DNA from 3 places in the Bacillus sp. JJ722 genome. Region 1 is predicted to be linked to each of the others. Evidence: riboswitches for the same ligand, from Rfam matches in the RefSeq annotation. Region 1 holds a riboswitch; each other region holds the start of a gene.

Evidence for each region. A riboswitch is a leader RNA that binds a small molecule or an ion and turns the genes downstream of it on or off. The one in region 1 is predicted to bind S-adenosylmethionine.
Region 2: another riboswitch for S-adenosylmethionine. It lies ahead of V7014_RS21915 (O-acetylhomoserine aminocarboxypropyltransferase/cysteine synthase family protein); the one in region 1 lies ahead of V7014_RS11835 (trans-sulfuration enzyme family protein).
Region 3: another riboswitch for S-adenosylmethionine. It lies ahead of V7014_RS15830 (methionine ABC transporter ATP-binding protein); the one in region 1 lies ahead of V7014_RS11835 (trans-sulfuration enzyme family protein).

What each region holds. Positions count from the first base shown of each region.
Region 1 is NZ_JBALMO010000083.1:5,045-23,781, forward strand. Features, by position in the region: gene sucA (2-oxoglutarate dehydrogenase E1 component) at 1-499, opposite strand, end outside; gene V7014_RS11780 (polysaccharide deacetylase family protein) at 828-1,625, opposite strand; gene V7014_RS11785 (YkuS family protein) at 1,934-2,185, opposite strand; gene V7014_RS11790 (HIT domain-containing protein) at 2,392-2,721, shown strand; gene V7014_RS11795 (tyrosine-protein phosphatase) at 3,430-4,182, opposite strand; gene phnC (phosphonate ABC transporter ATP-binding protein) at 4,197-4,964, opposite strand; gene V7014_RS11805 (PhnE/PtxC family ABC transporter permease) at 4,975-5,799, opposite strand; gene phnE (phosphonate ABC transporter, permease protein PhnE) at 5,801-6,580, opposite strand; gene V7014_RS11815 (phosphate/phosphite/phosphonate ABC transporter substrate-binding protein) at 6,591-7,523, opposite strand; gene V7014_RS11820 (GntR family transcriptional regulator) at 7,694-8,353, shown strand; gene metH (methionine synthase) at 8,630-12,070, opposite strand; gene V7014_RS11830 (bifunctional homocysteine S-methyltransferase/methylenetetrahydrofolate reductase) at 12,063-13,907, opposite strand; gene V7014_RS11835 (trans-sulfuration enzyme family protein) at 13,993-15,126, opposite strand; SAM riboswitch class I at 15,218-15,319, opposite strand; gene V7014_RS11840 (phosphatase PAP2 family protein) at 15,451-16,122, opposite strand; gene dapF (diaminopimelate epimerase) at 16,202-17,182, opposite strand; gene helD (RNA polymerase recycling motor HelD) at 17,341-18,737, opposite strand, start outside.
Region 2 is NZ_JBALMO010000224.1:13,434-17,424, reverse strand. Features, by position in the region: gene V7014_RS21940 (arsenate reductase family protein) at 363-719, shown strand; gene gcvH (glycine cleavage system protein GcvH) at 763-1,149, shown strand; gene V7014_RS21930 (toprim domain-containing protein) at 1,320-1,676, shown strand; gene V7014_RS21925 (thioredoxin family protein) at 1,687-1,992, shown strand; gene V7014_RS21920 (hypothetical protein) at 2,078-2,440, shown strand; SAM riboswitch class I at 2,534-2,642, shown strand; gene V7014_RS21915 (O-acetylhomoserine aminocarboxypropyltransferase/cysteine synthase family protein) at 2,718-3,991, shown strand, end outside.
Region 3 is NZ_JBALMO010000124.1:10,383-14,373, forward strand. Features, by position in the region: gene V7014_RS15825 (methionine ABC transporter permease) at 1-205, opposite strand, end outside; gene V7014_RS15830 (methionine ABC transporter ATP-binding protein) at 195-1,202, opposite strand; SAM riboswitch class I at 1,337-1,442, opposite strand; gene V7014_RS15835 (YbaK/EbsC family protein) at 1,722-2,189, shown strand; gene V7014_RS15840 (DEAD/DEAH box helicase) at 2,360-3,805, shown strand; gene V7014_RS15845 (DUF305 domain-containing protein) at 3,921-3,991, shown strand, end outside.

The DNA.
Region 1 (18,737 bases):
TCTGATGAACATGATGGAATTCAAACGCAATTGTTTTCGTATAAAGCTCTTTCAAGTATTGAATTGCTTCATAACCATCTTTCACAGAGCTTGGTGCTTCCTCACAAAGAAGATTAGCAGGTATAGCTCGTAAATCTTGTTCAGTTAAACCATAGCTTGAATATTCTAAAGAAACTTCTTCATCATCAGGTTTACCTATTGGATAAATATTTGCTGCAAGATGACCATACTTACGAATATGTGCCACTAGCTTTACAGCTGATTTCATTTTTTGCATGCTGAAAGTACTTGAATTTTGTAAACTTACCGTACCTTCGTTTACTTGAGTATAAGTTGCCGCATTTTCATCCGGGCCTCCCCATACATCAAATAATTCTTTCTCTTCTGAATCAACGGAACTTGGATCTTGTAAGAACTGTTCATATTTCTCTAACAAATATGCGTAGTTTGGTCCCGTTAAATTTCCCCATGGATTCCCACCCATTCTATGGCTGGCCATCTTTAAACCCCCACCTTATGAAGTATATGATTGTATGAAACTATTATCCTTAATGTTAAATACCCAAATTTCCTTCACGAATCGAACATGTAATGAATATGTAAAGAATATTGTTCAAAATATGAGTATTTTGACATCGGTGAATAAAACGTTTTCAAAGATATATTAACACTTTAATGGCTACAGTTCAAAATATTGACACACAAAAAAGATAATTTTTTTTATTCTTTTTTTCTAGTTCAAATATAATGTTGCATTCATTAACTTCCACTAATAAAATCCTCGTTTTTCTTTTAAAAGCGGAAGTCTTTTCTGTGATATTCATTCTCTACTTGAACTGCATTTCTTCTGTTTTATCACTGATCACATCAAAGGTGAAACCTTGAGATTTTAATCCTTCTATAATGGTAGGAAGAGCCTTTACTGTATTCTTCATTAAGTTAATATCATGAAGAAGAATAATGATTTCCTGCTTATCTTTAGCACCATTTAAAACATTAGATGTAATTGTTTGCACACTAACCGTCGGACTAATTCCATCCTTTGAATCCACATTCCAGTCAAAATAGCGATAACCTCTTGTTTCACACTCTGAAGTAATTTGCTTCATAATAGTTGGTCCACCATAAATTTTGCTTGAAACGTTTTTCGACCCTCCCGGAAAACGCAATATTTTCGTTTTTATGGAGTAATTATCTTTCAAAAAAATTTCTAATTTCTTAATATTTCGAAAGAAATCATCTTTTGATACATAAATCTTTTGATAATCATGGGTATATGTATGAAGTGCAATCGCATGACCTCTTTTAATCATTTCTTTATAGCCTACAGCTCCTTCAGGTTCTGAATTAGCCATTACAAAGAAAGTAGCCTTAATTTTGTATTTATCCAAAATATCTAATATTGGAATCGTATTCTTGGAAGGTCCATCATCAAATGTTAAATATGCAACCTTTCGATTCTCTTCACTTTCTTCAATAGGTAGAAAATCATTAACTCCGGTTGGTTGAATGGCTTCTACTGAATTTGCTTCATCATTACAAAAGAAGGTTATTAGCATAGCAACAACGATGGCACAAGTAATGGCTATGACTTTCATTATTCTTTTCCCAATTGTTAAAGGCATTATTTACACTCCTTTCTATTTGTTTATTTTTAGCTTTTTTTTTATTTCTATGCAGAGGCTAAATACCCCTTATAAAGTCATTTTCATTTCAATACTAAAACATCAAAATGTATTTTGTTAATATAGTTTGAAGGCATATGAATTGTTCATTTAGTGAAAAATATTTAATAACAGCACAAAAAACCTTACCTTCTTTGTAGAAATACGTTAATGGAGGAGGTGAGTCTTGATTCGGGTTAAAAATAGCTAGTAAAGGGCCATCATGTAAGTCATAACAACATTCATGAGGACCTTTTTTGTTATTCTAATTATTGAGTTAATCTACGTTTAATTTCATTGACAATTTCATTAGCGGTCATTCCGTTTGCTTCGATGATAGATGCAGTGGTTTTTGTATCTTGTATACCCATGACATTCGTGTCCAATCCTGTTACTACACAAAAATCGAAGTCCACTCCATCGGCGTCTTCTGCGTGCCCTAATTGAGCAACGTTGTATCCAAGTTCGGTCAAGGCATCTTGAATGTCAGTTAATGAGTGTTCCACACCAATTTTTGTCATACTTACACCTCCTCACTGTTTAGGGTTCCTTCACTTTCATTAGTTATGTATAGGAATAGTTAAATCTTATTTGCGTCAATATAAATTCGACGAATACGGGCGGCATACTAACATTTTATCTTATTGAATTAACGAAGAAGGTTATTGGAACATGTGAAAAGAATATATTATTACCAAAGAAAAAAAGGTTATTTAAGGAGGACATTATGACTGAAGATTTTTATTGTGATGAAGTATTAAGCGGTAAAACGCAAGTAAATAAAGTATTGGAAACAGATAATATCTTAGCCTATTATCATACAAGACCTTTTTATCCAGTTCATATTGTTGCTATACCTAAGAAACACATACCTTCTTTAATTACATTGGAAGAAAGTGATAACGATCTATTGCTTGAACTATTAGAAGTAATTAAAAAGGTCGCAACTATGGTGACTGAAGAAAACGGTGCTTGTAGAGTTATAACTAACCTAGGTTTTTATCAGGACTCAAAACATCTCCATTGGCATATAGTTTCTGGCCAACCATTGAAATAGTATAGTTTTAATTTAATTAGGCAGCATTCCAAATGCTACTATTGAAGCTATTAAACTATGATTAAGGAAAGGAAGAAAGGTTGTAGCTGCAACGGATGGGCCGTTATCAATGTGTGAGGAATTGCAAGAACTGGAAGTAATTTAGATTTATAAGAAATAGTTTTGGGAAGCGGACTTAAAAATCGCTTTTTTCTTATATAACTATCAAGTACGTTAATTGAAGAAAAAAGGTTGTCCTATAAGTCCTATTTGTGATCTTTGTTTGATTGATGGGAAAGTAATTCTTTAGATTTTTAAGAAGATACATAGGTTACATCTAGAACGAAAGCGCCAAATATAGGTATTCTAACATAACAGCCGAGTTTATCTATTTCACGCAACCTACTTCGAAGGGCTAATAAAGCGTAAAAGGGCGTCCGAAAAGTGATTGAAATCACTTTTCGGACAGCCCCCCTTCAGACTGTATACAAGCTCGTAAAAATTCCAGTTTGCCTACAGTCTGACCTATCCTTCATTATATGAAGAAAGGTTTTTCATTTTATCTCTCCACATTAAAGTTACTACTCAGGTTATAGTAGTTTATGTTAACAATAAACTATGTCATTTATATACTAATATTAACGAGTTGTTAAATTTCGTTCGCCACACAAAGCACTATCCGACATAATGCCTAGCAATAAGTATTTAAAATAAGACAGAACATCGTGATTATACAAGATAGAATTCTCTAATGTCGTTAATGTCTTCACCACTTAAGCCAAATTGTTCTTTAAAGTATGTGTCATAATCTGAGTAATGCTCGCGAATTTTCGCAAAGACCATTTCCATATACTGAGGTTTAACATTTGCTACTTGTGCAAATAGTTCAGGATGGTCTTTCATTTCTTCTTTTAAGACGCTATACCATTTTGGCGTATGCTTGGCTGTTGATTCGTTCGTTAATAAGTATTCGTAAATAATGTCTTTTTCATCGACACCAAGAAGTAAGTAAATTAATGCTGCACCAACGCCTGTACGATCTTTACCTGCTGTACAGTGGTGTAAAAGAGGTGCTTTTTTATTTTTAATACGTGCAATAAGCTCTTGGTATGCTGGGTTGCCGAATAGCATTTCTGTATAAAACGTACCTAATGCATTTTCTTTCTTCCACATCTCATTATGAAGCAACCCTTCAAGAGATGATGATTCTTCTTCTAAATTGTTAGCTGCAATACGAATATTTTCGACACCTTCAATATGTGGTGTTTTACCTTCGTTTGCTTCTTTCTCTTCACGATAGTCAAAAATTGTTTGCAGTTGTAAATTCTTTAATAGCTCAATATCATTTTCTGTGGCATGACCTAATTCGCCGCAGCGGAATAATAAGGATTCTTTAACCTGTCTTCCATCTTTAGTTAATTGACCGCCCATATCACGGAAGTTGTAAATCGATTCAAATGCTATTGTTTTTGTCTGATTCATAGTAGACTCTCTCCTTATCCTGCCATTAATTCTTCTTCTTTTCCTTCATATAAACGTACAATTAAATCATCTGTTAATTCACTTGGTGCACCATCAAATAGCACGCGACCTTTTTGAATCGCAATAATGCGTGTTGCATATTTTTTCGCCACATCCACTTGGTGTAAGTTAACAAGACAAGCAATGCCTCGTTCTAAGCAGTTGTGATAAATACTTTCCATAACAATTGCTGATGATTTAGGGTCTAGTGATGCAATTGGCTCATCCGCTAAAATAAGTGATGGATTTTGTGCTAAAGCACGGCATACACCTACTCGCTGACGCTGCCCACCACTTAATTCATCAACACGCTTACGGATTTCATTTTTCAGCCCGACTTTTTCAAGTAAAGCAATTGCCTCTTCTTTCTGTTCCTCTGTATAGCGATTGAATAACCCTGAAAAAGTTCCCATTCTTCCAAGATTTCCGTGAAGAACATTTTCTAAAACACTTAATCGATCGACAACATTGTAATGTTGAAAAATCATACCGATATTTGATCGTAATTGACGTAGCACTTTGTTTTTCGCTGTCATTAACGAGTCCCCTTGATAAAGAATTTCTCCATTTGTTGGCGTGACAAGTCGGTTAATTGAACGTAGTAATGTCGATTTACCAGCGCCACTTGGCCCAATTACAGCAATAAATTCACCCTCGTTCACATCAAACGATATGCCATTCAAGGCTTTTGTACCATCTGTATACTGCATTTCTAAATTTTTCACTTGTAGTAAAGGCTTCATGATTTCACTCCTAACGCAATTTCTTTCGTAATAAACCTGTACATGTCTCAATTATAAACATCGTAAAAAAGACAATCATAATCCCTAAAGTCATGTCACCGAAGTTGTAGTAAGCAATAGAGTCTTGGATTAACATCCCAACACCGCCTGCACCAACCATTCCAAGTACAACAGATTCTGCAACATTAATTTCAAACTTAAAAGCAATTGTCGCAATAAATATTGTTTTTAACTTTGGTAATAACCCTTTAAATACTATTAGAATCCAGTTGGCACCAACTGACCGTAATGCTTCAATTGTGTCATCTCCTACTTCTTCAATCTGTGCTGCAAACGTCCGTATTAAATAGGCAGAAGTTGGTAGGATTAATCCTAAGATTCCTGCCATATATCCAAATCCGATACTGGCAACGGCAATCAATACCCACACTGTTGTCGGCACAGCACGAACCATCATTACAAAGAAGCGAATTGTGTAACTTAACCACATAAAAGGTGCGATATTACGCGCTACTAAAAACGCCGTTACAATTGAAAGTACTAATCCAAATAGTAATGAAAGTAATGCAACAACTAATGATGCCAACATTTCTTTTGAATAATCTGGTAACATCGTCAGTGATATTTGCATCATATTGCTGAGTGTGGCTGGCAATTTTTCTACCCCTTCTACAAATTGCTTCCAATCAATTTCCACAACTAATAAGCTGATTACAAAAAGTAGTCCACTTATACCGAAGAAGAGTTGTTGCTGTCTTTTTGTTTTTTCATGAGCGATAGGAATTTTCTTTTTTCGAACATTTGGCAGCTGTATAGCTTCATGCTTCGTCGTCATGTTATATAATTCGCTCCCTTAATTTTTGAGATGTTGTTTCAACAATCATAATTAAGATAATCATAATCACAATCGCCATTGCCGTTTTATCATATTGAAACAAGTCCATCGTTTGTTTAATCATCGTTCCTAATCCACCAGCGCCAACTAGCCCTAAGATAGCACTTGCCCGAATGCCGATTTCGACCATAAAAAGTGACCAATTTAAAAAACTCGGCATAAACTGCGGCATAATCGCATGCTTTAAAACATGAAAGTGATTACCACCACAAGCAACAATTGCTTCTGTTGCATGGTCATCGAGTTCTTCAATTGCCTCTGAATAGACACGTGCTAGAAAACTTGTGCCAAAGACAATTAATGCGAGTAAGCCTGGTAAATTCCCAATTCCGAAAATCACAACTAATACCGCTGCCCAGACAAGTGATGGGATGTTTCGTGAGAATGTTAAAATTGCCTTTAATACCATACGAAGCACTTTTGACGGCGCTGTAGTTTGCGCCATTAAAATCGCCAGCACAAGCCCTAACGCACATGAAATACCTGTTGCAATGAAGGCAAGGAAAATAGTATCAACGACCGGTCCAACAAAATTACTAATCTCACTAAAATCTGGTGGTAAAAAATCTGTGAAAATAAATTGAAAAAATGTTGGTATTGACTCGAATAGTTCCACGATATCAAGTTCCACATACCAAACAGAAAAGCCAATGATCAGGACAAACAATAATATGCCAAGTGATTGTTTCACTTTTTGCGCTCGTTCAAACTGTATGTTCATATCGCTCTCCTTATTGTGCTAATAATTCTTCCGGACTTAGATTCAGTGATTCTGCTACTTTACGAAATTCTTCAAAATCACTATCATTTACTTCTGCTAACTTCGTATCTGTGCTACCTGTTAATGCTTCTAAATAAGCAGGATCATCATAATTTAATAAGAAGTCTTTTACTTCCTCTTTTAATTCCTTTGTATGATCTCCACGAATTGCAAAAGCACCGCCTGCACCAACTTCAATATTCGGTACTTCTTCAATAACTTTATATGAATTTTCCTTAATCACACCATTATCTATCATCATTTTTAGTACACCCGGTGATACAGCTGCTACGTCATACTGCTTATTTGTAACACCGATTACTGCCTTATCATGTCCTCCTGCAAACTGAACACTTTTAAAGAATTCTCCTTCTTTTTCAAGTTCTTCTACGGTCACACCTAACTCTTCAATTAAATGTGCTTTTGGCATTAAGTGCCCGGAAGTTGAAACAGGATCTGCAAATCCAATTGTCTTTCCTTTTAAATCCTCAAGAGATGAAATTGAAGAATCTTTTGGGACAATGAACACACTCATTGGTTGTTCTGTGTCCATATTAATTCCAGCTATGGCTTCCGCACCGGCACGTTCATTTGCGACAATATATGAAAATGCTCCAAATAATGCTAAGTCTGCTTTATCATTTTTCATGGCTTCAATGGCAGCGTTATAGCTATTTGCTTGATAAGATGATACTTCTACACCTAATAATTCTTCTAAATCTTTTTCAAAAGCTGCGTCAACTTTCGCTTTTTGCTCAGAACTTTCTTGTGGAAGGTAAGCAATTACAAACTCTTCCAATTCACCATTTCCTTTTGCATTCGCATCTTTCTCATCACTACATCCACTTAATACTATTGCACCCATTAACATAGAACCTAAGAAAAGCGACTTATACTTTTTCATGTTGACCTCCGAAAAATTTAATAGTTGTACAACTTGTATACAAGATGAATATAACAATTGATTGTTAACGAGGTATAAATTAATCGTTAGAAATTTACTAAAATATTGTAAACTTAAATGACATATTGTCTATTTTCAATTAATCTAAAAATTAGAGAGAGGAGAATAATATGGGTTCCTTAGCTGGACAAGCTTATCACAAATTGCTAGAAAGATTTATTAGAGCCGAATACATGCCTGGCGATAAATTATCTGAGAACATTTTAAGCCAGGAATTAAAAATGAGTCGCACACCAATACGGACTGCATTAATACGACTCATTCGAAAAAATTACATAGACTCTGTTGATAAAAAAGGTATATATGTAAAAGGTTTTTCTGAAAAAACATTTATTGATAATTGTTTGTTTTTACATGATTTACAAAAGATCGTTCTTTATCAATTAATCAAAAAAAATAATAATGAACTAATTTCTCAATTAAAACCGATTATTCTACATCAAATACACGCAAAAGAAAAAAACGACTACTATGGGTACTTAATTGAAACATATAATTTTATTGAAACAATTTTTAAAAGCTACGATAACGACGTTCTATTGAAAGCTTTTCAAAATATCAAGCAAGACTCAATGCGTATGTCGATGATCATTTATAACTTAACGAAGCATCAGCCACACTACTCAACAATTAATATGTTCACAGCACTAAGTCAGTCTTTAAAAGCACAAAATATTGATGAGGTTGATCAATACCTTCAGAAAAATCATGAGCGTATCATGCAGTTTACTAAACTTTTTAACGGTAATGGTGATATTTTCTTGCAGTAAGAAAGGGGGCTGTCCAAAAAGTCAGTTATCACTGACTTTTTGAACGACCCCTTTTTGTATAATCTTTGTTATTGTGCAAGATCACCTATCAATTTTAAAAAAGCTTTCCATTTCCTTAGAAAAATACGGTTCCTTTACATAAGCCAAATAAAAAACCCTCTCTCATCCAATTTAAATAAGATAAAAGAAGGTTTACTCACAATCATAACTACTGGTTTTATCAGGAAAACTAGTCAAACTTCTGATTTATACAGATATCAAACCCATTATTACCCGCTATCTCTCCACATTAAAATACCTAGCCTCAGGATGTGCAAACACAATCGCTGATACAGAAGCTTCTGGCTCCATCATGCAACCTTCCGTTAATTGAACTCCAATATCTTCGGGCTTCAACAAACGGAATAGCTTTTCTTGGTCTTCAAGATTTGGACAAGCTGGGTAGCCGAATGAAAATCTTTGACCAATGTATTTGGCAGAGAAACGTTCTCTCATAGTCATTTCAATTGGATCACTAATGCCTAATTTGTCTCGCATTACTTGATGGATTCGCTCTGCAAATCCTTCCGCTGTTTCAAGAGCAATCGATTGAATGGCATGGCTTTTTAAGAATTCTCCATTCTCTTTCCACGCATCACTACGCTGTCTAATGCCTTTACCAGCGGTTACAACGAAGAATCCGACATAATCCATTTCACCTGATCCTACTGGCTTTAAATAATCTGCTAAACATAGGAATGGCGCACTTTCTTGTCTTGGAAAATCAAACTCTTCTAGCACTTCATTATAATTTTCCGGATTGTACACAATCACTTTTTTACCATCGCTTTGTGCAGGGAAGAATTGATAAATCGAATTGACACTATAATCACTTTGCAATAAGTCAGCATATAAAGTATTTACTAAGTCAGTCAGTTGCAATGCTTTTTCATCTTTTTCCGCTAATAGCTTATCTAACTTACCTTTTAATCCTAAATGATGACCGATTAACATTTGACGATTTACATACGGCATAATTGTCTGTAAAGGATAATCGACTAGCGTATGACGTTTTGTGTCTTCAGGCACCTTAACTTCAGCTGGATTAACCGTAATAACTACTTCTTCCGCTTTCTTTTCTTTAGTTGGTCTTTGGGCAGCTAGAGCTAAAGATTTCTTTCTTTTTTCGTCTAGTGCCTCCACAAATTCTTGTTTTTGCTCATCATCATGCATCGTATTCGCAAGTGCTAGGCCATCCATTGCATCCTTTGCGTAGAGAACTGTCCCCTTATACTCCGGAGCAATTTTGAAATCTGTGAATTTCCTTGATAGCGCTGCTCCACCTACCATAATTGGTGTATCGATGCTTTTATCTTTTAAATCTTGAGCAGTTAAAACCATTTGCTGTGCAGATTTAACTAATAAACCAGATAACCCAATCATGGATGGTTTGTATTTCTCAACAGCTTCTATTATTTGTTGAGACGTTACTTTAATACCTAAATCAACAATATCGTAACCGTTATTAGCAAGAATAATCTCTACTAAGTTCTTACCGATATCATGAACATCGCCTTTAACAGTCGCCAAGATGATTTTACCTTTTGAATTACCTGTTTCGCTCACTTCCATAAATTGCTCTAAGTGAGAAACAGATGTTTTCATAACTTCCGCACTTTGTAATACTTCCGCAACAATCAGTTGATTATCATTGAATAGAACACCAACTTCACTCATCCCTGCCATTAATGGCCCATTGATAATGTCTAAAGGAGCTCTGCCTTCCCCAAGAGCCTCATCTAAATCAGCTATGAGCCCTTCTTTTGTTCCTTCTACAATATATTGAGCTAATCGTTCATCAAGCGATAGCTTCTTCGTATCGATTTTCTTTTCAACTTTTTTATCTCGGAAATAAGCTGTAAATTGTTGAAGCGTCTCATCGCTTGTTTCGAATAATAATCTCTCGGAAAGTTCTACTTCTTCTTTCGGAATGCTTGCAAAGCGCTCCAATTTTTCCGTATTAACAATCGCGTAATCAAGTCCAGCTTTCGTACAGTGATATAAGAAAACGGCATTCAATACTTCTCGACCTCTAGGTGGTAACCCAAATGAAACATTGCTTATTCCAAGAATGGCTAAACTATTTGGCAATTCTTCTTTGATAGCTTGAATGCCTTTTACCGTTTCAAGGGCAGAGCCAACATACTGTTCATCACCTGTTCCTACTGGGAATACAAGTGGATCAAAAATAATATCTTTCGGATTCATACCATATTTATTTACCAACAAATCATATGAACGCTTTGCAACTCGCAATTTGTCTTCAGCTGTAATCGCCATTCCCTTTTCATCAATAGTTCCAACAACGAGAGCACCACCATATTGATGAATGAGGCTTGAGACACTTTTGAATTTTCCTTCGCCATCTTCTAAGTTCACTGAGTTAATAACAGCTTTTCCTTGGGAATATTTCAAAGCTTGCTCAAGAACAGCATCATCTGTTGAATCAATTACGAGCGGAACTTTTACTTTCTTCACCACTTCTTTGACAAATTCCTTCATATTTCCTAACTCATCATCATCAGGGTCTGCTAAACAAATATCAATAACGTGCGCTCCTTTTTTCACTTGAGCACGAGCAATTTCTGAAGCTTGTTCAAATGATTTATCACGTATTAATTGTTTGAACTTTCTGGACCCGATGACGTTTGTTCGTTCACCTACAAATAAAGGTCTCATACTATCATCATATAATAAAGAATCTGTACCTGAAACGGCGTGATTATGTGTTTCAATTGGAATTGGCCGTGGTGGTAGCGTTGCTACTTCTTCTACAATCGCTTTCACATGAGCAGGAGTCGTACCACAACACCCCCCGATAATATTTATCCAACCTTTCTCTGCAAACTGTCTTACTTTACTAGCTAGTGATGCAGGAGATTCATGATAATGACCTTCTTCATCCGGTAAACCAGCATTTGGATAACAACTAATACCTGTGTTTGCTAATTGAGATAATGTACGCACATGATCCGTCATGAATTCAGGGCCAGTCGCACAATTCAAACCAACTGCAATAGGGTTCATATACTCACAAGAGAAATAAAAAGCATCGATTGGTTGCCCTGCTAATGTAGTGCCCATAGGTTCAATTGTTCCAGAAATAATAATCGGAAGTACTTTTCCGGTTTTAGCAAATGCTTGTTTAATACCTGTGTAAGCAGCTTTCACATTCAGCATATCTTGACACGTTTCTACTATTAATACATCGCATCCACCATCAATTAACCCTTCTACTTGCTCACTATAAGAAGCTTGTAAATCGTCAAATGTTGTTCCACCCGTTAAAGACAATGTTTTCGTTGTAGGTCCAATAGATCCACCTGCAAAACGCAGCTTTTCAGGTGTGCTATATTTCTCGCATGCCACTTTTGCTATTTGGGCCGCTTTTTTATTAAGCTCATATGCAATAGAACCGAGATTATATTCATCTAATACAATGCTCGCTCCACCGAATGTATTGGTTTCAATAATATCAGCACCCGCTTCTAAATAGGCTTCATGGATGTTTGCAATCGTCTCTGGACTAGTGAATGTTAAATATTCATTACAACCTTCATATTCTTCGCCACCAAAATCAGCTGCTGTTAAGTTTGCATCTTGTATCATGGTTCCCATAGCACCATCAAGAACTAAAATTCGTTCATTCATTAATGTTGATAAATCATGATTACTCATATACTGTCACTTCCTCTTTCTGCTTAGCATCTATTTCTCGAACGAATTGTGTTAGTTCTACAGTAATGTTATATCGCAAAAATGGGGTAATTAAATAAATACCGTTGAATCGTTCCATTGTCGCTTCCACTAACTCTTTAGCAATAGCTAAGCCTTCTCTTTCAGCTTGAAGACGGTCATTTCCAGCCTTCTCCATTGCACGTAATACAGAATCAGGAAGTGTGATTCCTGGAACTTCATGATGGATATACTCCGCATTACGATGGCTTGTTAAAGGCATAATCCCCATGAATATTGGTGCTGTTATGTGTTTTGTAGCTTGATAGATTTCTTCTACTTGCTCTACTGAATAAATCGGCTGTGTTAAGAACGAGTCTGCCCCAGCTTTAATCTTTCTTTCCATGCGTCCAACCGCTTTATGAAGATACTTCACGTTCGGATTAAAAGCTGCCGCAACTTTGAAATTTGTTTTTTGCCCTAATGGTTTACCACTATAAGAAAGTCCTTCATTGTATTGCTTTACTAAACTGATTAAATCCATTGAAGATACATCATATACAGACGTTGCACCTGGAAAATCCCCTACCTTGGATGGATCGCCTGTAATGACAAGAATTTCATCTAAACCTAATGTGTGAAGACCCATAAGATGGGACTGTAAGCCGATTAGGTTATGATCCCGACAAGTTAAATGAACGAGTGGATTTACACCTTGTTGTTTCAATATAGATCCTAGAGCCATATTACTAATACGAGGTGACGCAAGCGAATTGTCTGCCATCGTAATTGTATCTGCTCCCGCTTCCATTAATGCTTTTGCACCTTCTAAATAGGCGGATACATTTAATTTCTTTGGTGGATCCAATTCAACTAAAATGGTTCTCTTATGCTCTACTTTTTTATATAAAGCTTCATCAATTTCATGATGTATAGTTTGATTCACTTCTATTTTTCTTGGAGAAACTTCCTTCTCAAATATTGGTGAAAGTCCGGTTATATGTTTCTTCACTGCTTCAATATGACTTGGTGTCGTACCACAGCAACCACCAATAATTCTTACTCCTTGTTCTCTCATTAAAAGTGCGCTTTTACCGAAATATTCTGCATTCGTTTCGTACTGTAATCTACCATCAATGTACTCTGGTAAACTAGCATTTGGATATGCACTTAAAACTCCTTTCGTCGGTAGAGGAACTTGTTCCAAAGCGCGAATCGTATGATGAGGACCTAAACGACAGTTCACACCAACAACATCTGCTCCTTTGTCTTCTAAAATAGGCACCGCTTCACTTAAATGCATACCATTTTGCAAATACCCTATTTCATGAAGTGACACATTCGCAATAATCGGTATTGTTGTTTCTTGTCTTGCAATCTCTAATACCGTTTCCATTTCTTCAAAATCATAGAATGTTTCTAGTATAAGCCCATCTGGATCTTCTAATAGTAAACTAAATAATTGTTCTCTGAAATTTCTTTTAATTTCATCTAAGGTAATATCCGACTTTCGTAAACTTCTTGTAGCTCCAATCGTACCAAAGACAAAGTGATGCTCTAAAGCGGCACTTTTTGCTATTCTCATTCCTTCTCGATTAATGGAAGATACTTTATCGTCTAATCCGTAGCGTTTTAACTTATAGTGGTTCGCCCCGTACGTATTCGACTGAAGAATATCAGCACCTGCATGAACATACGCTTGATGTACGCTCCTTACTAAATCAGGATTAATAATATTTAACTCTTCATAGCATTGGTCAACACCAGTTGAATATAGAAGAGTGCCCATTGCACCTTCACCTATTAAAATTCGATTCTGTATTTCATCACGAAAGTTCACGAAGTATTCACCCCAAATTATTTGTTAGCAACTCAATATTCTATTAACCTTGTATTATGAATGTATGATTTTTTACTGGCTACATTTATTTAAAAGCTTGCTCCAAATCAGAAATTAGATCTTGCACGTTTTCTATACCTACTGAAAATCGTAATAAATAATCACTTACACCTTTTTCTTCACGATATTCTTTCGGAATATCAGCATGTGTTTGTGTAGTTGGATATGTGATCAGTGATTCTACACCACCTAAACTTTCAGCAAAACTAATAACCTGAACATGCTTTAATAAATCTGCAACTATTGATACCTCAGTAACTTCAAAGGAGATCATCGCTCCAAAGCCATTACATTGCTTCTCCATAATTGATCTTCCAGCATGATTTGCTAAACCTGGATAAAATACTTTTTTCACTAATTCATGTTGGGCCAGCCATTCAGCAATTGCTTGAGCATTTTCTTGTTGACGTTCCATTCTAATTGCTAATGTTTTCAATCCTCGTAATAATAACCACGAATCTTGAGGTCCAAGGATCGTTCCTGTACTATTTTGTAATCTGCCTACCTTTTCGCTTAATTCTTCAGTTGCCGTAACGACTAAACCACCGATAACATCATTATGTCCTCCAATATATTTAGATGCACTATGAATCACGATATCCGCACCATATTGAATTGGTTTTTGTAAGTATGGGGTTAGAAATGTGTTATCGACTATAGTTAATAAATTATTTTCTTTCGCTAACTTACTAATTGCCGCTAAATCGGTTATTTTCATCAACGGATTTGTAGGTGTTTCAATAAAAAGGGCAACTGTTTTATCTTTAATGGCTGCTTCAACATCGCTTAAACACGAAGTATCAACATAAGATGCTGTAATTCCATAATTATTAAATATTTCTTCTAATATTCGATACGTGCCACCATATAAATCGTCTGATATAACAATATGATCACCAGATTTAAAGAGGAATAAAACGGTTGTAATAGCCGCCATACCTGAAGAAAAAGCAAAACCAGCATCTCCTTCTTCCAATTCAGCAATCGCTTCTTCTAATGCCTTCCTTGTTGGATTAGCCGTTCTCGAATAATCAAATCCAGTGCTTCTACCAAGCTCCGGATGCTCGAAGGTTGCATTTTGATAGATTGGTGTACTTATGGAACCTGTTGTTGGATCTTTCTTTTGACCAGCTTGAACTAATTTTGTTTCAATATTCATGTTCATCCCCCATTAACTTCAACTTTACTAATACAAAAAACGCCCCTTCTAATGAGAAAGAGCGCTAGTAATATTACAAACTTTAACTTCGCTCTCATCGACTAGAATTTTATTTCTACTGGCATTGGCACCGTTCATAAATGATGGTTGCCGGGCATCGTAGGGCCAGTCCCTCCGCCTCTCTAGATAAGAGTTTTTTATTAAATTTTTTGATATTTCATTTTTTATATCATAATGATGAAATGAGTATTTGTCAATCTGTTTTATTGCAACTTGTAAATATTATATCTAATCCTTTTCGTAAACATTGCAAAAACCTATGAATTAAGACGCTTGTTCACGTCTAAATTCATAGTAATTTAAGGCTAGTCCACATAGGCAAACCCAAAATCCTCCGGCTGCAAATCCAGCAATTACATCACTAGGATAATGTACACCTAAATAAATGCGGCTTATGCCAATTAAAAGCACAATAATCGTAAACAAAACCGCAATCAATATATCAAGTAATTTATTTTTTGCAACTTTAGCTAACACAACTGCTAAAGTAGTATAAAAAATAAAAGAAGCCATGCTATGACCGCTAGGAAAGCTGTATCCCTGTTCTACAATCAACGGGTAAAAGTCAGGACGTTCTCTTTGAAACAACCATTTTAAATACGCGTTAAATAATCCACCTAAGCTCGATGAAAGGATTAAGTAAACAGCATAACGTTTTTTATAAAAGAAAAAAATAGTGGATGTAATGAGAACACCGAGTGTAAGGCCAAGCTTTCCACCTAGAAATGTGATTGCTTTCATAACAACTGTTAATTGATCAGAAATATGGCCTTGAAAAAACTCAATGATTTTATAGTCAAAGCTTCGTAATTCATTTGCTTTTAATCCATCAACCAATCTTAAAAACACATAAGAATAAACAGCAATCAGGCACGCGATAAAAATAATATATTGAATATTTTTCTTAGTTAGTCTTTCTGCTCTGATAGAATTCAAATTTCTTTCTCCTTTTGCGATGAATACAATATATTTAATTCATTCATACGTTCCCTTTGTTTTCAATAAGCAATATTTTTCACAAATATTTATTTACATACAGTTGACAAGCTTCTTGCATTGCCTGATATGCTAGCAATTCTTCTGGAAACTCTATTTTATCTGTAATTGTAAATGCGTTTAAGGTATCACGCATTTCTACATGTACTTTAAACTCATATGTTGCATTTCCAATTAGATCAATCGAATAGGAATCATTTTGTTTATGAACTTGACAATTCACTTTTCCACCAGGATTATAAACAGAAATGATTTCTTCAACATTATTTTCTCCTTGTAAACACGTAACAAGTGTAGAAGCACTCATTGCAGTACCACATGCGTTTGTAAATCCTACGCCTCTTTCAAATGTTTTGACAAAAATGCTACCACTTTCAAGTAGCTCCACAAAACTTACATTTACGCCATCAGGAAAATAAGGATTTTCTCCATTTACATACGTTGATAGTTTTTCTTGCACGCCACTTACTAATACTTCCGAATCAACAATTGAAATAAAATGTGGATTCGGAACCGCTACAGCCGTAAACTTTAATTCCGGCGCTAACTCAGCTAGCTCCTGATTGATGAAAGTTTCACTTTCTACATTGAAAGGTAAATCTTTAACAAGAAACGAGACAGGCGAGATTTCCACTTTAAAAGTAGGAATATTTTCAAAAATATCTTCTGTTTGCTCCACTGCTAGAACTGCTTTCATAGTCTCAATTGAAAGTTGCTGCTTCCCTAATAATTCACAAGCATATCGTGCTATACAACGTAATCCATTTCCACACATAGAAGCTTCTGATCCGTCAGAATTAAATACGCGCATTTTACCATCCGCTACATCGCTTTTTTGAAAAAATAAAATACCGTCAGCACCAATTCCCGTTTCACGATTACACAATGTAAGTGTTAACTGTGCTCTTTCTTTATCTGATAACTGTATTGGATGGCTATATTCATCTAATATTAAAAAATCATTACTTGAACCATGACATTTCACAAAATTCAATTGCATATTTATCCCCCACCTATGTATGTTTCTGTATTGTACATATTACTATTATTGTAACAAAGATTATAGTAAGGTGTAGAAATTTTGACAACTCTAAAAGATTGAAATTTTGATGAGCTTCTAACCACTACACAAGGATGACTGATGATGAAATGTTACATCTAATCTTGAATGACGTCATATACTGAGATAGGAATTCGCTTCATAAATGGTGTTTTCTCACTGGAAGCAAATACATGCAACTCATGCATCGCTCTTGTACAAGCCGTATAAAATAGCTTCCGTTCAACGCTTCTTTGATTCGAATAGTTAGAAGCGTCATAAATAATCACTGCATCGAATTCTATTCCTTTTGCTAAGTATGCAGGTAAGACTAAGATGCCTTTTGTGAATGTATATGTCGTTTGACTCATGTATTGAATATTTACATCTTTAACGAGATGTTCATATGCTCTAGTACTTTCTTCAGCTGTTTTACATATAACAGCAATAGTTTGATATTGAGACTCTTGTAGATTATTTAATAACTGCACTAGTTTTGAATGAAATCCCTCTTCATTTGTTACTTTTGAATATGTTGGTTTTTTGCCGTTTCGATTAAACGCCTCTATTGCCTCTCCACCCTGAATAATATACTTTGTAAAATCAATAATTTGTCTAGTGGAACGATAACTTTTTGTTAACACCATATTCTCTTGTTCATTTGCTTCAAATATTTCGCTAGACAGTAAAGAAGATGCATGTAGCGTATGAGCAAAAATTGCTTGATTGAAATCACCTAAAATCGTCATTTTACAATATGGGAACCATTGTTTCAGTACAGCAAGTTGAAAAGGTGAGTAATCCTGAGCTTCATCAATGAATAAATGACGAATCATGGTGTTCATTTTTTTCCCTTCTATTTTTTCTTTTAAGTACAAATAAGGCGTTGTATCTTCGTAATACAATTCTCGCTTTTGAACTTTCTCTTTTGTGTAATTACAAATATCGTGCCAATTTTCAGAAAAACCTAATGATGCAATTTCTCTCTGCAATGAAAACATTTGCTCATATATAGCTCGAACATGAATAAATTTCAATTCCTTTATTGCACGAATAATAGGTTTAAAGTGCTTATGAACAACCTTTTTAACTAATAGCATCTGTTCTTGCTCGAAATCATTAAATGTGTTTTCTGAATAAGCTCCTTTACTTTGTAATTCCTGATAAGCATAAATAAACTGATCGTTATCAAGCAACTCACTTTCACCTAATGCCCATTCCTTCGTTCTCTCTATTTTTTCCTTCTTCTTTATTTCTTTTAGAAGCCAACTTTTCACTAACTCCATACGGTTGGATACTGAGATAGTAGAATTTAAAGAATAGAAATAATCCGCTATTTCCTTGCTTGTTATTAAGGTGACTCCTCGAAAAGTAATCTTTCTAAACACAAGTGCCTGTGTTGAAAGATACTCCACGTAACGATCGATTAATCGTTTAAAATCTAAACTTGCTTTATATTGTATTCCTTCCATACGCGCACTATTTGATTTTTCTGTTTGCTGAGTAAGCACAAATT
Region 2 (3,991 bases), on a different contig from region 1:
TTCGTTATAGGTTGCGAGAAATTTGTTATGCTTGCTGAATATGTTGAAAATGCCTATAATTGGCGCTTTTGAAAGAGATGAAATGCATGCATCTCCCTATAAATGGGAACAATGCCTTTCACGTAAATGTAAAAATCTAAAGCAACATTACCTATTGGACACCCTCTTTGTGAGAAATGGTATTGTAGTTGGTGAAAAGGGAGATAAAGGTGATATGTTAATATCATGATAAATTATAAGTATGAATGATGAGGAAAACATTTTGTTTTTTTGTTAATTGCTGTTATTGTAGGTGGTAGATAACTAAGATAAAACCTTTGTGCTTTCCAGGGTAAAAAGGTATTCTAAAGGAAGTGAAAATAATGGAATTAACATTTTATTCATACCCAAAATGCGGTACATGTAGAAATGCAAAGAAATGGTTAGAAACGAATAATTTAGCATTTAAAGAAATACATATTGTGGAGAATCCACCTTCAAAGGAAGTATTGCAAGATTTACATAGCAAAAGTGGATTAGAAATCAAAAAATTCTTTAATACTAGCGGACAGAAATATCGTGAGCTAGGGTTGAAGGATCGACTAAAAACAGCAACCGAAGAAGAGATGTTTGAATTATTAGCATCCGATGGAATGTTAATTAAACGTCCAATCGTAACGGACGGAAAGAAAGTAACTGTTGGCTTTAAAGAAGATCAGTTTCAGCAAATGTGGTTATAATTAGCTCATTTGTCTTTATAAATTATTATTGGAGGGGTTTTTGATGGCATTAGTACCACAAGATTTACGTTATTCTGAAGAACATGAATGGGTAAAAGTAGAAGGCGACAAATTAAGAATTGGTATCACAGATTTTGCTCAAGCAGAACTAGGGGATATCGTATTCGTTGAACTTCCAGAAGTAGGCGATACATTAACAGCGGACGAGCCTTTCGGCAGTGTGGAATCTGTTAAGACTGTTTCTGAACTTTATGCGCCTGTTAGCGGTACAGTTATAGAAATTAACGAAGTGTTAAATGACAATCCAGAATTCGTTAACGAATCGGCTTATGAAAAAGCTTGGATGGTTGTTATTGAAGCGTCTGATGCATCTGAGTTAGAGAAATTAATGACTTCAGAGCAATATGAGGAAATGACAAAAGAAGATTAAGTTGATAAAGAGGCATGTTTTGATTTCAAGACATGCCTCTTTTTTGTGAGTGATGTTTTCCTTCGATCCAAAAAGAACCGGTGTTCATTTTATTAATCATTATAAATAGATATTAACGCCAAAATAGGTTATGTTAGACTTAATGAGATCATTTGTAAAAGGTGATAAGAATGGAAGATTTTCTATTAGAGAAAGTGATAATTGTTGAAGGTACATCTGATAAGAAGAAAGTACAAAAAGTCTTAAAAGAAGATGTGGAAATTCTTTGTACGAATGGTACGATATCCTTTCAAAAGATGGATGCGTTTGTGGATGAATTATATGATAAAGAAGTATACATAATGGTTGATCAAGATGAGTCGGGAGAAAAGCTACGTAAGCAATTTAAACGTGAAATGCCTGAAGCGAAGCACTTGTACATTGATAAAGCATATCGAGAAGTTGCGACCGCGCCTAATAATCATATAGCAACTGTCTTGTTGAGTGCTAATTTTGAAGTACATACACAATTTTTAAATAAAGGATGAATAAAGCAACATGAATGAATGGAATGGGGAAGAAATAGTAAAAAAAATAGCAACAGGTGATTCATTTTGTCTGTATTTATACACTCCTATTTGTGGGACATGTCAAGTAGCTTCAAAGATGTTAACAGTTGTTAAGGAGATCGTACCAGCTGTCGAATTAGGGAAATGTGATGTGAATTATATTCGTGAATTAGCTGAGAGTTATGAAGTGGAGAGTGTGCCATGCTTGTTGGTATTTAAAGAAGGTAAGCTACATCACAAAATATATGCATTTCATTCTGTACCATATTTATTAGAGCTTTTTAGAAGTATATAATGATAATAATCGACAAAGACGAAGAAACTTGTCGAGCAAATATTAAAGGAAATACTCTCACACATGTGGTATCTCTATTCTTAAGATGAATGAAAAGGGTGTGGCGGATGTGGAGCGTATTTTACAATTGATGTTATCTAATTTAGAACATAGAGAGCAGTTGCATGTGTTATTAAAGAAGGCTCATACTATGGTGGTTTTTTCTACTAAAGAAGAAAATTGGCATTTGTTTTTATCTACTTCGGAATTGCATACAAACTATACAGATAAAGGAACGTATCGTATTCACTTGTTTGGATCGAAAGACTCTATACAACAAATCATTCGAGGTGAAGCTTCCATTCGTCAATTGCAGAAGCTGAATAAAATTCAAGTACAAGGCAATTATCGGCAAGTTTTACTCATTGAAGCCATTTTTTTATTAAGTCGATCTCAACAAGTAGTGTGAAATATTTGAATTTTTAATAAAATTCATTGACTAAGTTTGGAAATGATGGTATATTTCTAATAAAGTTGATAAAATTACTTGGTTTTAAATATAACCTTATCAAGAGAGGTGGAGGGATTGGCCCTGTGAAGCCCAGCAACCGGTATGAGTTACACGGTGCTAAATCCAGCAGAGTAGAAGAAATACTCTGTAAAGATAAGAAGAAATGGCCTTAAAGCTTCTTCTTATCGAAGAAGCTTTTTTTGATGAGGAATACAAAGATATGGGAGTGGAAAATATGAGCAATAACGAAACAAATTATCGTTTTGAAACATTGAGTATTCATGGAGGCATTCAGGCAGATCCAGTTACAGGAGCACGTTCAACACCGATTTATCAAAGCAATGCTTACGTATTTAAGGATACTGATCATGCAGCGAATCTTTTTGGTCTGAAAGAAAATGGTTATATTTATTCTCGTATTCATAATCCTACTGCATCTGTGTTCGAAGAAAGAGTTGCGTTACTTGAAGGCGGAATTGGAGCTCTTTCCGTTGCAAGCGGAATGGCAGCCATTACACTAACTATCCTAAATATTGCAGGAGCTGGTGATGAAATTGTTGCAGCTTCAAAGCTTTATGGTGGAACATTTAATTTATTTGCTAATACTTTACCGAAATACGGAATTAAGGTGCATCTTGTAAATCCAGAAGATCCTGAAAACTTCCGAGCGGCTATTAATGATAAAACAAAAGCAGTATTTGCTGAAACAATTGGCAATCCGAGTCTACACATATTAGATATTGAAAAAGTAGCAAGTATAGCTCATGAAAACGGTATTCCATTAATTATTGATAATACATTTGCTACACCATATCTATGCAAACCGATTGAACATGGAGCTGATATTGTAATCCATTCAGCAACTAAATGGCTATTAGGAAATGGTACAACACTTGGTGGAATTATTGTAGATGGTGGTAAATTCGATTGGAATTCACCGAAATTCCCTGGATTTACTACGCCAGATCCAAGCTATAATAATTTGGTTTATAGTGAAGCGATTGGTGCTGCTGCTTTCATCATTAAAGCACGTGTTCAGTTACTACGTGATTTAGGTCCAGCATTAAGTTCATTCAGTGCATACCAATTTAGTTTAGGGCTAGAAACATTGCATGTGAGAATGAAAGAGCATATCGCCAATACGAAGCAAGTGGTTGAGTATTTGAAAGCACATCCAGCTGTTAAATGGGTATTGTACCCAGGAGAAAAGGAACATAAGGATCATGCTCTTGCTGAGAAGTATTTACCGAAAGGCGCCGGTGCAGTTGTTGTGTTTGGAATCGAAGGCGGAAGAGAAGCAGGTGCTAAGTTAATTAACAATGTGAAGCTTTGGAGTCATGTAGCAAATGTGGGTGACGCGAAGAGTCTAATTATTCATCCAGCAAGTACAACACATCAACAGCTTTCTACGGAAGATTTGGAGCTGTCAGGTGTTACAGAAGACTTAGTGCGATTATCAATCGGCATTGAACATATTGATGATATTATCGCTGATTTAGAGAATGCAAT
Region 3 (3,991 bases), on a different contig from region 1:
TTAAATTGACTAGAAAGCTTAAGATATTTTGAAAAACACGGTTTTCCCAAAACAACCCTTTATCGGTTATGTAGAGAAGAACACCTATTGGTAGACCGAGTATGACTGCAATTACAGATGATAGGGCAATCATATAAATGGTTTCACCGAACGCTTTATTGATATCTGGGACTAGTTCAATTAGATGAGCGAAATCAAAGCCCATTACGTAACACCTCCACTTGCGCTTGTCGTGTTTGAATATACTGAAGCGCATTTTCTATTTCGTTACCTTTAAGTTCCATTATGAAAATGCCTAAAGGTAAATCTTGAATATATTCAATCGAACCATGCAGGAAGTTACCTTTTACATTAAATTGCTGCAAGGTATCAGATATAATGCCTTCTCCTGCAATCGTTCCTTTGAAGATAATCTTTACAATCGTTCCTCTACATTCATTGAGAATAACTTCTGGAACATCGAAAGAAACAACACTTTCGATGAATTCCTTCGTTAAAGCTGCTTGAGGGTTAGCGAATACCTCGTATACAGAACCTTCTTCTATGACTCTTCCATCTTGCATAATAGCCATTCGATTGCAGATTTCCTTCACTACGTTCATTTCATGGGTAATCAATACGATTGTTATATTGAGTTCTTTATTTATTTTCTTTAATAGATTTAATATGGACTTTGTTGTTGTCGGATCAAGAGCCGAAGTTGCTTCGTCACACAGCAAGACTGTTGGATCATTGGCAAGCGCCCTTGCAATTCCTACACGTTGTTTTTGACCACCACTTAGTTGGGCTGGATATACATCGCGCTTATCAGCCAAACCGACCATTTCTAGTAAACTTTCCACACGAGCATTTATTTCATTAGAAGGAACTCTAGCTGCTTTTAATGAAAAGGCAATGTTCTCGAACACGGTCATTTGACTAATTAAGTAGAAGTGTTGAAAGATCATACCGATTTTTAATCGTGCTAGTCTTAATTTATGAGAGTTTAAGGATGTTAAATCAATTCCATCTACAGTAATCGTTCCAGAAGTTGGTCGTTCCAATAAATTCATACAACGTAATAAAGAACTCTTACCTGCACCTGAGTAACCCACAATTCCGTATATGTCTCCTTTTTCAATCGTTAGTGAAACATCATCGACTCCTTTTACCTCTTTTTTCTTTGTTTTATAAATCTTCGAAACATTTTGAATATTAATCATGTCATATTCTCCTTTTTTCTTAAGCGGGGTCACCCGCTCCAAAAAGGGCCGGTGCGATTTTACACGTTGCTATTTTTTTAATAAAAAAATGCTCCTTTCAACTGAAAGAAGCATCGAAACAATATCTTTATCTCGACTTATCTTTCAGAATGAAAATCATTCTGCAGGAATTGGCACCTTCCCAAATTGGGGGTTGCCGGACGTCATAGGGCCTAGTCCCTCGGTCGCTCTGGATAAGTTATTTTTTATAAAGTTTTTTAAGTAATTTGAATAATACTTCGGTATTTTCGTTTTGTCAATACAAAAAAATTTAAAATTTCTAATAGTAAACGCTTACTTTATTGGTGGTTCAGATAAAAATAGTAGTTATAAATTTTTTCTAATCAAGGAGTATTAGGAAGAGTAATGGTTCTCTACTAGAGAAGAAATTAGTTTTTTTGCATTCGTTTCTTCTTGTTGTATAATTTTTACATATATCTTTAGTTAATACGGTAATGAAAGAAAGGAATGAAAAGGTTAATGGCAATTGAAAATGTAAGAGAATACTTTAAACAATTTCATTTACAAGATCAAATTCGTGAATTTAACCAATCAAGTGCGACAGTTGAACTTGCTGCTATGGTGCTAGAAGTAATTCCTGCTAGAATTGCTAAGACGCTGTCTTTTAAAGATGGTGATAGTGCTATTTTAGTTGTAACAGCAGGTGATACTAAGATTGATAACAAGAAATATAAAGATGAATTTGGCAATAAGGCAAAGATGTTAAATCCGGATGAAGTATTAGAGTTTACTGGACACGCTGTCGGAGGTGTTTGTCCTTTTGGCTTAAAGCGTGATTTACGTGTCTATTTGGATGAATCAATGAAGCGTTTTGATACGTTATTTCCAGCCTGCGGAAGTAGCAATTCCGCTATTGAACTGACTTGTGATGAATTGCAAACCTATTCAAAAGCAGAGAAGTGGGTGGATGTTTGTAAACTTGCATAAGGTGAATAGGAGGAGATGTTCACAATTTTTGAAGGGCATCTTTTTTAACGGAGTTAGAGCATATAACAAAATGAAAATTTTATTTCCGGGGGAATAGTTTTGATAGTTTTACGTGTTATGCTTAGTCGAGAACGAAATAAAAATATTAAATCACATAAATGAGGTTAAACATGAGCACAATTACTTTTCATTCATTTCCATTGAGCAAGGAAATATTGAGAGCATTAGAAAGTTTACAATACAAAGAGCCAACTGAGGTACAAAGCAAAGTAATACCGGTTGCCTTAAAACAACAAGATCATGTAGTTAAATCACAAACGGGGAGTGGTAAGACTGCATCTTATGCAATCCCTATTTGCGAAATGATAGATTGGTTAGAGAATAAACCGCAAGCTTTAGTATTAACACCAACGAGAGAGCTCGCAGCTCAAGTAAAAGAAGATTTTACGAATATTGGTAGATTCAAACGAATTAAGGCAGCCGCAATTTACGGAAAACAATCATTTGCGAAACAAAAATTAGATTTAAAACAAAAAACACATGTAGTGGTGGGAACGCCAGGGCGAGTTCTTGATCATATTGAGAAAGGCACACTTCAAGTAGAGGCTTTAAAATATTTAGTAATTGATGAAAGTGATGAAATGCTTAATATGGGTTTTATTGATCAAGTTTCTGCTATTATCGAACAGCTTCCTAAGGAGAGAATGACAGCATTATTCTCTGCAACTTTACCAGAGGATGTTGAGCGTCTTTGCTCTTCTTATATGAATGAACCAACTTACATTGAAATAAAAGCAAAAGGATTAACGACGGAGAATATTAACCATGTTCTTTATACTGTTGAAGAAGATGAGAAACTAGCATTGCTTCGTGATCTTACTATCCTTGAAAACCCTGATAGCGCCATTATTTTCTGTCGTACGCAAGAGCGTGTGAAGGAATTGTATGAAGAATTGGATGTGTTAAATTACGATTGTGATCAACTGCATGGTGGGATGTATCAGGAAGATCGCTTTGCGGTGATGGATGATTTCAGAAAAGGGGCCTTCCGCTATTTAGTCGCTACTGATGTGGCTGCAAGAGGTATTGATATAGACAATATTACACACATCTTCAATTATGATTTTCCCGTAGAGAAGGAGAGCTATGTTCACCGTACAGGCAGAACTGGTCGTGCTGGGAATAAAGGAATAGCTATTTCCTTGATCACACCTTCAGAAAATGAATTAGTTGCTCAAGTCGAAAACTATATTGGCTTCAACATATCAAGAAAAACGGCTCCCACTAAAACAGAAGTAGACCAAGCTAAACCTACTTTCATTGAGAAAATGAAACAAATGCCTGATGTTAAACACTTGAAAAGTGAAGAATTAAATAAAGATATTACAAAGCTTTATTTCAATGGTGGTAAGAAAAAGAAAATAAGAGCGGTGGATTTTGTTGGTACAATTGCTAAAATACCTGGCGTAACAGCGGATGATATAGGAATTATCACCATCCAAGAACAGGCATCTTTTGTTGAGATATTAAATGGCAAAGGCGATATTGTGTTACATGCTATGAAAAGAACGACCATAAAGGGAAAATTATTAAAAGTTTATATTGCTAAGAAATAAGAGCTGTATTTTGAAGTGCAAGTCATCATATCAGTTAGAATTCGATAAATATTCGTATAGAAATAACACTCTTCTAACATAATAAAATGAAGATTATGTTTAGGAGGGAAAAATATTGTTGAATAGTGGTATCCGCAAGATTTTTACAGGTTTGCTTACTTTGATAATTTGCTTATTCAGTGTGCA